DNA from 2 places in the Enterococcus sp. AZ103 genome. Region 2 is predicted to be linked to the other one. Evidence: predicted binding sites of a transcription regulator. Region 2 holds the regulator's gene; the other holds the start of a gene.
What was found. Region 2 encodes CtsR, which represses protease genes until heat stress. Its sites were predicted from a motif close to TTGGTCAAAAAAGGTCAAANA; they were not measured.

Region 1 (7,352 bases), 2.0 Mb from region 2:
TATAGCCACTTTTTTTCTTGTCAGTTTTTTTACGAAATGCCGAAATAAAATTGACAATACCAAAAACAAAAGCGATGAAGCCTAACACAATTAATAATGTTTCCATTCTAACGCCCCCTTTATATTTATTTTATCAAACTTCTTCCAAAAATCTCGAAAAAATTTTTATATTAAAAGAAATCCTGAAGATAATTTTTAATTAGTATCAAACATTCTAAAAAAAATTATCTTCATCGTTATTTAAAAAATCTGCTATAATAATTAAGCAAAAAAATTAAAAAAAGAGGTATGTATGGTTAAAAAAAAGAGACCGACTGTCGTTAGCGGCATTATTATATTATTAGCAATTGCTTATGGTGTTTACAGTCAAAGCAATCCAGAAAATCAGACGATATCAACAGAACCTAGTATTTCATCTACGATGCCAAGTGTTACGATTGATCATTTATCAGAAATTCCAGATTATAATGGTGAAAAAGTCATTACGTTGAACCAAAATAATTCCAATTTTAACGAAACTGACTTGTCATTAGCCAATGGTTCATGGACAATTTTTTCTGATTTAGATGATCTCAATCGCGTAGGACCAGCAAATGGAATGTTAAGTCAAGAGTTGATGCCAACAGAAGAAAGAGAAAGTTTAAACGTTAAGCCAACTGGCTGGCATCAAAAATTTTATGATGATCAACCTTTATATAATCGTTGTCATCTGGTTGCTTTTCAATTAAGTGGCGAAAATAATAACTGGAAAAACTTGATGACTGGAACGGCTCGTTTCAATCACCCGGGTATGACTAAGTATGAGGAAGAGGTTGGCGATTATATTCGTGAAACAAAACATCATGTACGTTATCGTGTATCACCTTATTTTAAAGACGATGAATTGGTTGCTCGTGGGGTCCAGATGGAAGCTCAAAGTATTGAGGATTCAAATGTTTCGTATAATGTTTTTATTTACAATGTGCAAGATGGTGTAACGATTGATTATACCACTGGTTATTCTAAAGCGAGCTAAGTGACAATTTTGTTCGCAGCATTTCAGACTAACGTCCCATTTTTATAAAGTTTTTCTTTGCTAAGATAAGAATTGAAAGCGGGGAGATGAAATGTTAAAAAAAGGTTTATCTAGTTATCAATTAAAAATTATAGCAATTGTTTTTATGGTAATCGATCATATCAATACTTATTTTGGTGCAAGTTTAGGGTGGCCTTTGTGGGTATCTTGGTTGGGTCGATTTGTAGCACCATTATTTGTTTTTTTATTGATTGAAGGATTTTTTTATACTCATAGTCGAAAAAAATATTTGAGGCGATTAAGCTTAGGCGCGGGGATAATGCTTTTAGGGAATAGTTTAATTAATTTTTTGGCTGACAATTATACCGATCATTTCACTGGTGGTTTTAGTGTGTTGCAATTAATTGGACCAAATAATATTTTTCTAACATTGGCATTATTGTTCGCTTTGATATGGGCAGTTGATTTAAGTCGAGAGAATGGTAAATATTTAGTAGTAGCGGGATTTTTATTACTGCCAATTTTGTTCAGTGAAGGTGGTCTTTATTTATTGCCAATTAGCTTAATTTTTTACTTTAGCCACTTGAAGCAAAATTCGAAAATTCTTTATTTAGGAGTTTTTGCTATTTGTTTTGTTTTGTTTGCGTGGAGTATTGTTATTTTTTGGCAGATGAATACTGGGGAGAGTTTGTATCAATATTTGACGTTTGATAATGAGTTTATGATGGTGACGGTATTACCATTGATTTATTTATACAATGGAAAAAGAGGCGGTTATCAAACCAAAACATCTAAATATTTCTTTTACGTTTTTTATCCATTGCATCTATGGGTGATTTATTTAGTAAATATGTTTATATAAAAAAACTCCTGCAAAAAATTTGCAGGAGTCATTTTGTTTAGCTTAAAGCTGAACTATTTTCCATTACTTCGTCAATTAGACCATATGCTTTTGCTTCTTCAGCTGTCATATAGTTGTCACGGTCAGTATCTTTTTCAATCACTTCAAGTGGTTGACCAGTCCGTTCAGCTAAAATTTTATTCAAGCGTTCGCGAGTTTTTAAGATATGTTTTGCTGCAATTTCGATTTCAGTTGCTTGACCTTGGGCGCCACCTAATGGTTGGTGAATCATGATTTCAGCATTCGGTAAGGCAAAACGTTTCCCTTTTTGGCCAGCTGTTAATAAGAAACTACCCATTGATGCAGCCATCCCTAAAACGATTGTTTGGACATCGGCTTTTACAAAGTTCATTGTGTCAAAAATTGCTAAACCGGCAGATACACTACCACCAGGAGAGTTAATGTAGATATAAATATCTTTTTCAGAGTCTTGTGCATCTAAAAATAGTAATTGGGCAATCACTGAGTTTGCCACGTTATCATCAATCGCGCCACTCAACATAATAATCCGGTCTTTTAATAGACGAGAGTAAATATCGTAAGCTCTTTCGCCACGAGATGATTGTTCAATAACTGTAGGGACTAAATTCATAGGAAATTCCTCCTCAAATCTTTTTTCAAAATTATTTTAGCACACTTCAAGTGTAATTGCTAAATTCTAAAACATAGTATAATCGATTGGTCAACATTGGTCAAATGTTTTGGACGATTATTTTGACTTTCTTCAACCATCCTTTTTATTTCGGAAATATGGTAATATAAAAGACAGGAAAAGAGGGTGAAAAATGAGTACTGGACTTATTGGGTTAATCGGTGTTTTGATTGGTGCTGCGATTGTTGGCGTGACAGTTTTTTTCTTTTTTAAATATCAAGAAAGACAAACTTATCGGAAACGAGAACTTGAACACCGAGTAAAAGAAATTGAAGTAATGAATTTATTAAATAAAAAAATCAATGAAATTTTGAGTAAACGTAGCTTAATGATGGAAAATTACGTTAGTTTCAATGCATTTGATGATACTTATATAGCAATTGATGATTATATTTATTTGCAATCTTTTGCCGCACAAAATAATTTTTATTTACCGACATATCTAGTGGAAGAGTTTTTTAAAAATATTTCCCATCGTAAAATGGTTATTTCACCTGAAGAAACCGTTCGTTTGGGAGGTTACGCATACAAGGGTGGACGAGTATTGATGGAATCTTTTGCTGATGAATTACTTTCAATTACGCAGGAAAAGAAAAATCAATTAGCACGTTTAACAAAAGAACCGTTACGCTATTTTGATGTAAAGTAGGAATATAATGGAGAAAGTATTAGTTATAGTTGGACCAACAGCGGTTGGTAAGACCAGTTTGAGTATTGATTTAGCAAAAAAATTTAACGGTGAAATTATTAGTGGTGACTCTTTGCAAGTTTATCGAACACTAGATATTGGTACTGCCAAAGTGACTGAAAAAGAAAAAGAGAGAATTCCCCATTATTTAATTGATGTTAAGGATCCAAATGAAAATTACTCAGTTGCAGAGTTTCAAAAAGAAGCGCGAAAAAAAATTGTGGATATTACTGCTACGGGAAAATTACCAATCGTAGTAGGTGGTACAGGCTTATATATTCAATCCTTGTTATGGGATTATCAGTTAGGTAAAGCTGAAACTGACCATGATCCTCAGTTAAGAAAAAAATATGAAATATTTGCTGAAAAAAACGGCAAATCAGCACTTTGGGGGCAGTTAAAAGCGCTCGATCCATTAGCAGCAGAGAAAATCCACTTTAATAATCAAAAAAAAGTTATTCGAGCATTGGAAGTTTTTGAATTAACTGGACGTTCAATTTTTTCACCAGAAAAAACACCTAAATTGCTTTATAATCCAATGATTATTGGCTTAAATACAGAAAGAAAATTGTTATATCAGCGGATCAATCAACGGGTGGATCAAATGATTAATGATGGGTTATTGGATGAAGCCGAAAAACTTTTTGTTACGCCTACTGTTCAAGCAGCTCAAGGAATAGGCTATAAAGAATTATTCCCATATTTTCGAGGAGAACAATCTTTAACTGAAGCAACCGAAGAAATTAAGTTGCAATCCAGAAGATATGCCAAGCGGCAGTTGACTTGGTTTAGAAATCGAATGCCTGTTGTTTGGTATGATTTGGTGCAACAACCAGAAACTATTACAAATATAGAAAATGCTGTGGCAACATGGCTTAAGGAGGGATAGAATTGTCAGAACGCGTAATTCTAGTTGGTGTAGAAACAGATGATACAACATCCAATTTTTTAGAATCCATGCACGAATTGGCCGGATTAACTAAAACGGCCCATGGTGAAATTGTGTATTCATTGACCCAAAAACGTCAAAAAGTAGACCGCCAAACAATTATCGGTAAAGGAAAAATGGCTGAACTGCAACAATTAGTAGAAGCTCATGAAGCTGATTTAGTTATTTTTAACCATGCTTTATCTCCTCGCCAAGCAGAGACAATTGAAGGTATTGTAGGTGTGCCGGTAATTGATCGTATTCAATTAATATTAGATATTTTTGCCCAAAGAGCTCGTTCAAAAGAAGGCAAATTGCAAGTCGAGTTGGCGCAATTAAATTATTTATTTCATCGATTAACTGGTCAAGGGCAAAGTTTATCTCGTTTAGGTGGTGGGATTGGTACTCGTGGACCTGGAGAAACCAAATTGGAAACAGATCGCCGACATATTCGCCGACGAATTTCTGCTATTAAAAAAGATTTAAAAGAAGTGGAAGCCCATCGTGAACGTTCTCGTCAAAAAAGAAACGATTCAACTGTCTTTCAAATTGGTTTAATAGGTTATACTAATGCCGGTAAATCAACGATCTTTAATTTACTTACGAGCGCTGATACTTATTCACAAGATCAATTATTTGCCACTTTAGATCCTTTGACTAAACGTTGGTCATTACCGCAAGGAATGCAAACAACGGTAACTGATACTGTTGGATTCATTCAAGATTTACCAACACAATTAGTGGATGCCTTTCATTCAACTTTAGAAGAAAGCCGTGGAATGGATTTATTATTACATGTGGTGGATGCTAGTGCTGAGGACCGTCAGCAGCAAGAACAGACGGTTTTAGATTTGTTGAAAGAGTTGGAGATGGAAGATATTTCCACACTGACTGTTTACAATAAAGCCGATAAAATCAATCCGATTCAATTTGCACCAACCCTATTTCCTAATACACTTATTTCAGCTAAATCCTCTAAAGGAAAAGAACAGCTGTCAGAAAGTATTAGAAAAGAAATAATGGAAATTTTGAGCCCATATTTGCTAAGTATTTCAGCTAGTGAGGGACAATTATTAAGCACAATTAAACGAGAAACATTGGTTTTAGCGGAAGACTTTGACGAGTCTAGTGAAACCTATCAAATTCGTGGTTTTGCGAAAGAAAATTCTCAATGGATAAGGAGAATGGGTGACAATGTGGCAGAATAATTTTCCAGATGAATTAAAAAATAAGATTGAACAAGTGGACCAACAAATTGAACTTCGCCTAAAAGAAGTAAAAGATATTGCTTTAACAAATCAGCAAAAAGTTTTAACAGCTTTTCGTGAACAACGGGTTTCAGAGACCCATTTTTTACCTTCAACTGGTTATGGTAACGATGATTTAGGTCGCGATGTATTAGAAGCAGTCTATGCCCAAGTTTTTGGTGCAGAGGCTGCTTTAGTTCGTCCACAAATTGTTTCTGGTACCCATGCAATTGCAACAGCTTTGTATGGAAATCTACGCCCTGGAGATGGACTTTTATATATTACAGGGACTCCTTACGATACTTTGTTGGAAGTGTTAGGTGAAACTGGTAATGGCGTAGGCTCTTTTAAAGAATATAATATTGGCTATGATGCAGTTGATTTATTACCAGATGGATCAGTTGATTTTACAGGAATAAAAAATAAATTAACTGAAAGTACTAAGATTGTTGCTATTCAAAGATCTCGCGGGTATGCTATGCGCGCTTCTTTTACGATTGAAAAAATCAAAGAAATGTGTGATTTCATTAGACAGATCGCACCACAAGTGTTTATTTTTGTCGATAATTGTTATGGTGAATTTGCTGAGCTAACTGAACCGACTGAAGTAGGTGCGGATATAATAGCTGGCTCCTTGATTAAAAATCCAGGTGGCGGCATTGCAAAAACGGGTGGCTATATTGTTGGGCGAGAAGATTTGGTAGAAAAAGCTGCTATCCGCCTAACAACTCCAGGAGTAGGTGCTGAAGGTGGAGCCATGCTGGGAAATGTCTATGATATGTTATACGGATTCTTTTTGGCCCCTCATGTAGTCAGCCAAGCTATTAGCGGTGCAATTTATTCGGCTGCAATTTTAGCTGAACATGATTTGAATTCTGCACCTAAATGGTATGAACCTCGCACCGATCTAATTCAGCTCATTGACTTTAGAGATAAGGAAAAGATGGTTGCTTTTGCGCAAGCGATACAAAAATTCTCACCAATTGATGCGTATGTTGCGCCTATTCCTTCATACATGGCTGGTTACGAAGATGACATAATAATGGCGGCTGGAACTTTTATTCAGGGTGCCAGCATTGAGTTAAGTGCTGATGGTCCATTGCGAGAACCTTATTCCTTATATTTACAAGGTGGCTTGACCTTTGAACATGTTAAAATCGCTGTTTCCAATGCAATTAATGAAGTTTTTTACCGGTAATAGTTAAATTAAAAATCCCTCATTTCCGAACAATTTATTTTTAATGTAAGGAAATCTAACATTTTGGGTTGACAACCGGTCTAACGCTTTGGTATTCTATTTTCAACATCAAGAGGCAAGGAGGATAAGTCATGCGGGAAAAGGAATTACGTAGATCTTTAGCTGTTTTTCCAATTGGTACAGTTATGAAACTAACTGATTTAACGGCGCGACAAATTAGATATTACGAAGAACAAGAACTGATTCATCCTGAACGTAGCGATGGGAACCGTAGGATGTATTCTTTAAACGACATTGATGTGTTACTAGAGATTAAAGATTATCTATCAGACGGATTAAATATGGCAGGGATTAAACGAGTTTATCAAATGCGTCAAGATGAAGCCAAAGCTGCTAAAGATAAACCACCGTTAACTGATAAAGATGTTCGCCGAATTTTTTATGATGAAATGATGACCCAAAGTGGTTTAAACCAACAACAACATCCATACCAATCACAAGGTCCACGGCTGTAGTGATTGTGGAAATAAAAAAATGAAGTGCAAGGAAGGGATACTATGCCAAAAAGAGATTTAACTGTTGAAGATATCAAACGAATCGTTGAAGAAGAAAATGTTCGATTTTTACGTTTAATGTTTACAGACATTATGGGAACAATTAAAAATGTCGAGGTTCCTGTGAGTCAATTAGAAAAAGTATTAAGTAACAAAATGATGTTTGATG
Region 2 (7,352 bases):
TCGTAACAAGGTAGCCGTATCGGAAGGTGCGGCTGGATCACCTCCTTTCTAAGGAAAATTACGGAGACTACACAAGTTTATCTTTATTCGTTCAGTTTTGAGAGGTCTACTCTCAAATCGTTCATTGAAAACTGGATACAAAAAACAAACCAAAAATTTTTAAAACAAACCGAGAACACCGCGTTGAATGAGTTTTTTAATAGTTCAATTGCTTATTTTTTATTTATTGGAACTCTATCGCTAGAGGGAAGATAAAGACCCAACCGCAAGGTTGATAAGGTTAAGTGAATAAGGGCGCACGGTGGATGCCTTGGCACTAGGAGCCGATGAAGGACGGGACTAACACCGATATGCTTCGGGGAGCTGTAAGTAAGCTTTGATCCGGAGATTTCCGAATGGGGAAACCCAGCATCTTTAACAGGATGTTACTGTTCAGTGAATACATAGCTGAATGGAGGTAGACGCAGAGAACTGAAACATCTAAGTACCTGCAGGAAGAGAAAGAAAAATCGATTCCCTGAGTAGCGGCGAGCGAAACGGGAAAAGCCCAAACCAAGAGGCTTGCCTCTTGGGGTTGTAGGACTCCGATATGGTAGTTGATTGAAATAATCGAAGGACCTGGAAAGGTCTGCGAGACAGGGTAAAAGCCCCGTAGATGAAATTTGAATCACACCTAGGAGGATCCTGAGTACGGCGGAACACGAGGAATTCCGTCGGAATCCGGGAGGACCATCTCCCAAGGCTAAATACTCCCTAGTGACCGATAGTGAACCAGTACCGTGAGGGAAAGGTGAAAAGCACCCCGGAAGGGGAGTGAAATAGATCCTGAAACCGTGTGCCTACAACAAGTCAAAGCCCGTTAATGGGTGATGGCGTGCCTTTTGTAGAATGAACCGGCGAGTTACGATCCCATGCGAGGTTAAGTCGAAGAGACGGAGCCGTAGCGAAAGCGAGTCTGAATAGGGCGAATGAGTATGTGGTCGTAGACCCGAAACCATGTGATCTACCCATGTCCAGGTTGAAGGTGCGGTAAAACGCACTGGAGGACCGAACCCACGTACGTTGAAAAGTGCGGGGATGAGGTGTGGGTAGCGGAGAAATTCCAAACGAACTTGGAGATAGCTGGTTCTCTCCGAAATAGCTTTAGGGCTAGCCTCAGAGTAAGAATGATGGAGGTAGAGCACTGTTTGGACTAGGGGCCCATCTCGGGTTACCGAATTCAGATAAACTCCGAATGCCATACATTTATCTCTGGGAGTCAGACTGTGAGTGATAAGATCCATAGTCGAAAGGGAAACAGCCCAGACCACCAGCTAAGGTCCCAAAATATATGTTAAGTGGAAAAGGATGTGGGGTTGCACAGACAACTAGGATGTTGGCTTAGAAGCAGCCACCATTTAAAGAGTGCGTAATAGCTCACTAGTCGAGTGACCCTGCGCCGAAAATGTACCGGGGCTAAACATATTACCGAAGCTGTGGATTACACCTTAGGGTGTAATGGTAGGAGAGCGTTCTAAGGGCGTTGAAGGTAGACCGTGAGGACTGCTGGAGCGCTTAGAAGTGAGAATGCCGGTATGAGTAGCGAAAGACAGGTGAGAATCCTGTCCACCGTATGACTAAGGTTTCCTGGGGAAGGCTCGTCCGCCCAGGGTTAGTCGGGACCTAAGCCGAGGCCGAAAGGCGTAGGCGATGGATAACAGGTTGATATTCCTGTACTCGTTGTTTTTGTTTGAGCAATGGAGGGACGCAGTAGGCTAAGAAATCAGACGATTGGAAATGTCTGTCTAAGCAATGAGTCTTAAGATGAGTCAAATGCTTATCTTTCTAAGGACAAGTTGTGATGGGGAGGGAAATACAAGTACCGAAGTTTCTGATGTCACACTGCCAAGAAAAGCTTCTAGTGAGAAAACAATGACCCGTACCGTAAACCGACACAGGTAGTCGAGGAGAGTATCCTAAGGTGAGCGAGCGAACTCTCGTTAAGGAACTCGGCAAAATGACCCCGTAACTTCGGGAGAAGGGGTGCTGATCTAACGATCAGCCGCAGTGAATAGGCCCAAGCGACTGTTTATCAAAAACACAGGTCTCTGCAAAATCGAAAGATGAAGTATAGGGGCTGACGCCTGCCCGGTGCTGGAAGGTTAAGAGGAGTGCTTAGCGTAAGCGAAGGTACGAATTGAAGCCCCAGTAAACGGCGGCCGTAACTATAACGGTCCTAAGGTAGCGAAATTCCTTGTCGGGTAAGTTCCGACCCGCACGAAAGGCGTAACGATTTGGGCACTGTCTCAACGAGAGACTCGGTGAAATTTTAGTACCTGTGAAGATGCAGGTTACCCGCGACAGGACGGAAAGACCCCATGGAGCTTTACTGCAGTTTGATATTGAGTGTCTGTACCACATGTACAGGATAGGTAGGAGCCGTAGAAGTCGGGACGCTAGTTTCGACGGAGGCAATGGTGGGATACTACCCTTGTGTTATGGCCACTCTAACCCGCATCACTAATCGTGATGGGAGACAGTGTCAGATGGGCAGTTTGACTGGGGCGGTCGCCTCCTAAAGAGTAACGGAGGCGCCCAAAGGTTCCCTCAGAATGGTTGGAAATCATTCGCAGAGTGTAAAGGCACAAGGGAGCTTGACTGCGAGACCTACAAGTCGAGCAGGGACGAAAGTCGGGCTTAGTGATCCGGTGGTTCCGCATGGAAGGGCCATCGCTCAACGGATAAAAGCTACCCTGGGGATAACAGGCTTATCTCCCCCAAGAGTCCACATCGACGGGGAGGTTTGGCACCTCGATGTCGGCTCGTCGCATCCTGGGGCTGTAGTCGGTCCCAAGGGTTGGGCTGTTCGCCCATTAAAGCGGCACGCGAGCTGGGTTCAGAACGTCGTGAGACAGTTCGGTCCCTATCCGTCGCGGGCGTTGGAAATTTGAGAGGATCTGTCCTTAGTACGAGAGGACCGGGATGGACTTACCGCTGGTGTACCAGTTGTCTTGCCAAAGGCATCGCTGGGTAGCTATGTAGGGAAGGGATAAACGCTGAAAGCATCTAAGTGTGAAGCCCACCTCAAGATGAGATTTCCCATTTCTTAAAGAAAGTAAGATCCCTGAGAGAAGATCAGGTAGATAGGTCAGAAGTGGAAGTGCAGTGATGTACGGAGCGGACTGATACTAATCGATCGAGGACTTAACCAAAACAAAATGGACTTGGTAGTTTTAAAGTAAGGAATGTTTTTTGATCCAGTTTTGAGTGAGCGAAGTTTACTCAATTAAATAGTGTGGTGGCGATAGCAAGAAGGATACACCTGTTCCCATGTCGAACACAGAAGTTAAGCTTTTTAGCGCCGATCGTAGTGAGGGGTTGCCCCTTGTGAGAGTAGGACGTCGCCACGCGAATTTTTTGATTTATGGAGGTTTAGCTCAGCTGGGAGAGCATCTGCCTTACAAGCAGAGGGTCAGCGGTTCGAACCCGTTAACCTCCATATGAGCCGTTAGCTCAGTTGGTAGAGCATCTGACTTTTAATCAGAGGGTCACAGGTTCGAGCCCTGTACGGCTCATAAAGATATGCGGGTGTGGCGGAATTGGCAGACGCACTAGATTTAGGATCTAGCGCCTTCGGGCGTGGGGGTTCAAGTCCCTTCACCCGCATTAAATAAAACGCCGGCTTAGCTCAGTTGGTAGAGCATCTGATTTGTAATCAGAGGGTCGAGGGTTCAAGTCCTTTAGCCGGCACTTTTTTAAGAAAAGCAACGAAAGTTTGCGGAAATAGCTCAGTGGTAGAGCACCACCTTGCCAAGGTGGGGGTCGCGGGTTCGAACCCCGTTTTCCGCTTTCTCTGAAAAGACCAGGGACATGCCGGGGTGGCGGAACTGGCAGACGCACAGGACTTAAAATCCTGCGGTGAGTGATCACCGTACCGGTTCGATTCCGGTCCTCGGCATTAGTACGAATAATGATGCGCCCATAGCTCAACTGGATAGAGTGTTTGACTACGGATCAAAAGGTTAGGGGTTCGACTCCTCTTGGGCGCGTAGTCTTTTTTTATTTTTACGGGAAGTAGCTCAGCTTGGTAGAGCACTTGGTTTGGGACCAAGGGGTCGCAGGTTCGAATCCTGTCTTCCCGATTCTTAGAAGGTGAAAACCTTCTATTTTTTTTACTCATTTTTAAACAGATAAGCTATTACTCTTTCTTTCACATGCTAAATTCGTTATAATTAAGGTCAGAAATAGTCAACAGAAATAGATAATGGGAGAGGATAATAGTGAGTCGAAATACCTCAGATTCAATCGAAGCATATTTGAAGGGTATCTTAGAAGACCATGAAATAATTGAAATCAGGCGAGCGGAAATGGCTCAATTGTTTAATTGCGTACCTTCCCAAATTAATTACGTGATCAATACTCGTTTTACCTTTCAAAGAGGATATATTGTTGAAAGTAAGCGGGGTGGCGGTGGTTATATTCGGATTAGCAAAGTGCAGATTTCCGATCAACACTATTTCTTAGAACAGTTAATGAATTCTTTTGGAACGGAAATTTCGGAAGCAAATGCTTTTGGAATTATTCAAAAATTATTTGAAGAGAAAATTGTGACGGAAAATGAAGGAAATTTAATGCTGAGTGCATTGTCGAAAAACACATTGGGAATTAGTCAAATTGAAAATAGATTACGGGCACGTGTATTACATGGATTTTTAGAACGTTTGAGTTATGAAAAAAAGGAGTGAAATAGATGGATCAATTATATACTGAAAGAGCGAAAGCAGTCTTGACGATTGCCCAACAAGAAGCGAAGTATTTTAAACATCGTTCAGTTGGTTCAGAGCATTTATTATTGGCTTTAGTTATTGAACAACAGGGAATTGCCGGAAAAACCTTGCGTCAAATGAATTCTACAGAAGCAGATATTCGTGAAGAAATTGAAAATATGACTGGTTATGGTTCAGTGACCAATTATGCAGAAGGTAGTTATTTACCTTATTCACCGCGAGCAAAACAAATTTTGATTTTTGCTGATGATGAAGCCAAACGTTTCAATGCTAAATTGGTTGGAACTGAACATATTTTATTGGGCTTACTGCGGGATGATGAGATTTTGGCTTCTCATATTTTAGTCAATCTTGGATTAAGCTTACCTAAGATGCGTCAATTGCTATTACGTAAAATGGGCGTCAACGAATCGATGACTGGTAGCAATGGTCAAAACAATCGTAGAAAACCGGCGAAACAAGCGACAACCAATTCACAAGGGACGCCAACGCTTGATAGTTTGGCCCGTGATATGACCAAACTAGCTCGGGAAAAACGTTTAGATCCAGTGGTAGGTCGCGATAGTGAAGTTCGTCGTGTTGTTCAAATTTTAAGTCGCCGAACTAAAAATAATCCAGTTTTAGTGGGTGAACCCGGTGTTGGTAAGACAGCCATTGTAGAAGGCTTAGCTCAACGAATAATTACGGATGATGTGCCAGAAGACATGCGTGGAAAACGTCTAATGATGTTAGATATGGGCGCATTAGTAGCGGGTACAAAGTATCGTGGTGAATTTGAGGATCGTTTGAAAAAAGTGATTGATGAAATCTATAACGATGGCCAAATTATTTTATTTATTGATGAACTGCATACTTTAATTGGTGCCGGTGGTGCAGAAGGTGCGATCGATGCTTCAAATATTTTGAAACCAGCTTTGGCTCGTGGTGAATTGCAAACAATTGGTGCCACGACTTTAGATGAGTATCAAAAATATATTGAAAAAGATTCTGCATTGGAACGTCGTTTTGCCCGGGTACAGGTGGAAGAACCAACTCCTGAAGAAGCAGAAGAAATCTTAAAAGGCTTACGCCCACGTTATGAAGAACATCATGGGATTAAGATTACTGACGAAGCATTACATGCGGCGGTATCTTTATCAGTTCGTTATATTAATTCTCGTCAACTACCAGATAAAGCCATTGACTTAATGGATGAAAGTGGTGCGAAAGTCCGCTTAGATACGACAGATGAAGAATCTGAATTGGTAGAATTGAAACAAGAATTAGAAAACTTATCAGCAGAAAAAGAAAAAGCGATTCAAAACCAAGACTTTGAATCAGCTGCTCGTCTACGTTTGAAAGAAAAGCAAATGGCACAGGCTGTTGAAGCAGAAGCTTTAAAAGAAGCCAAACAAGAAAAAGGCTATGCGAATGAAGTAACAGAAGAAGATGTCGCTGCAGTGGTTTCTCAGTGGACCGGTGTGCCATTGCAACAATTAGAGAAAAAAGAAAGTCAACGGTTATTGGATTTAGAAAATGTATTGCATAAACGTGTGGTAGGACAAGAAGATGCCGTTAAAGCTATTTCGCGGGCAATTCGTCGGGCTCGGAGTGGTCTGAAAGATCCAAACCGACCAATTGGCTCATTTATGTTCTTAGGTCCAACTGGTGTGGGTAAAACAGAATTGGCGAAAGCATTAGCAGAAGCGATGTTTGGTTCTGAAGAATCATTGATTCGAGTAGATATGTCTGAATATATGGAAAAATTCAGTACGAGTCGGTTGATTGGTTCACCGCCAGGATATGTTGGTTATGACGAAGGTGGTCAGCTAACTGAAAAAATCCGTCAAAAACCTTATGCTGTCATTTTGCTAGATGAAGTTGAAAAAGCCCATCCAGATGTTTTCAATATCTTATTACAAGTTTTAGATGATGGCTACTTAACCGATGCAAAGGGTCGGCGAGTAGACTTTAGAAATACAATTTTAATTATGACATCAAATATCGGCGCCAGAGAAGTCCGCGAAGAAAAGAGTGTCGGCTTTGGAGCTAAAGATATTATGCAAGATCATGTCAGCATGGAAAAACGTATTTTTGAAGAATTGAAACGGACTTATCGTCCAGAATTCTTAAACCGAATTGATGAAACACTAGTATTCCAATCCCTTAATCAAGATCAAATTCATGAAATCGTGAAAATCATGAGCCAGTCAATTGTTGAGCGGATGACCGAGCACGAAATCAAAGTTAAAATTACACCGGCAGCAATCGATGTGATTGGAAAAGTTGGTTTTGATCCGGAATATGGCGCAAGACCAATTCGTCGGGCACTACAAAAAGAAGTCGAAGACCGTCTGGCTGAAGCTTTATTGTCGGGCTTAATTCAATTAGGTGATTCAGTGACTATTGGTGCCAGCAAAGGAAAGATTACTTTGACGGTAAAAAATGCTACTGAAGAAAAAGTTCCAGCTAAAGTATAATGACGAGAACGAGACTGTCAGAAGACAGTCTTGTTTTTTTTAATTTTTTCTCAAATCTATCATTTTATTGTTCAAAAAATGCTAACTTCGGTACAATAAGGCGGAGGAGTTGAGTAAATGAAACGTG

Region 1: clpP (ATP-dependent Clp endopeptidase proteolytic subunit ClpP) is a predicted target of CtsR. The motif match lies at 2,595-2,615, and genes of this name have one in related genera.

The regions. Positions count from the first base shown of each region.
Region 1 covers NZ_JBIOSI010000001.1:2,789,966-2,797,317, reverse strand. Annotated here, with positions in the region: gene ID741_RS13960 (DNA/RNA non-specific endonuclease) at 1-106, opposite strand, end outside; gene ID741_RS13955 (DNA/RNA non-specific endonuclease) at 293-1,015, shown strand; gene ID741_RS13950 (TraX family protein) at 1,107-1,877, shown strand; gene clpP (ATP-dependent Clp endopeptidase proteolytic subunit ClpP) at 1,915-2,508, opposite strand; gene ID741_RS13940 (hypothetical protein) at 2,702-3,217, shown strand; gene miaA (tRNA (adenosine(37)-N6)-dimethylallyltransferase MiaA) at 3,225-4,145, shown strand; gene hflX (GTPase HflX) at 4,148-5,392, shown strand; gene ID741_RS13925 (aminotransferase class I/II-fold pyridoxal phosphate-dependent enzyme) at 5,379-6,629, shown strand; gene ID741_RS13920 (MerR family transcriptional regulator) at 6,761-7,144, shown strand; gene glnA (type I glutamate--ammonia ligase) at 7,187-7,352, shown strand, end outside.
Region 2 covers NZ_JBIOSI010000001.1:775,493-782,844, reverse strand. Annotated here, with positions in the region: rRNA gene ID741_RS03945 (16S ribosomal RNA) at 1-48, shown strand, start outside; rRNA gene ID741_RS03940 (23S ribosomal RNA) at 279-3,191, shown strand; rRNA gene rrf (5S ribosomal RNA) at 3,274-3,389, shown strand; tRNA gene ID741_RS03930 (tRNA-Val) at 3,406-3,478, shown strand; tRNA gene ID741_RS03925 (tRNA-Lys) at 3,482-3,554, shown strand; tRNA gene ID741_RS03920 (tRNA-Leu) at 3,564-3,645, shown strand; tRNA gene ID741_RS03915 (tRNA-Thr) at 3,657-3,729, shown strand; tRNA gene ID741_RS03910 (tRNA-Gly) at 3,757-3,828, shown strand; tRNA gene ID741_RS03905 (tRNA-Leu) at 3,852-3,937, shown strand; tRNA gene ID741_RS03900 (tRNA-Arg) at 3,955-4,028, shown strand; tRNA gene ID741_RS03895 (tRNA-Pro) at 4,048-4,121, shown strand; gene ID741_RS03890 (CtsR family transcriptional regulator) at 4,257-4,724, shown strand; gene ID741_RS03885 (ATP-dependent Clp protease ATP-binding subunit) at 4,730-7,225, shown strand; gene ID741_RS03880 (hypothetical protein) at 7,343-7,352, shown strand, end outside.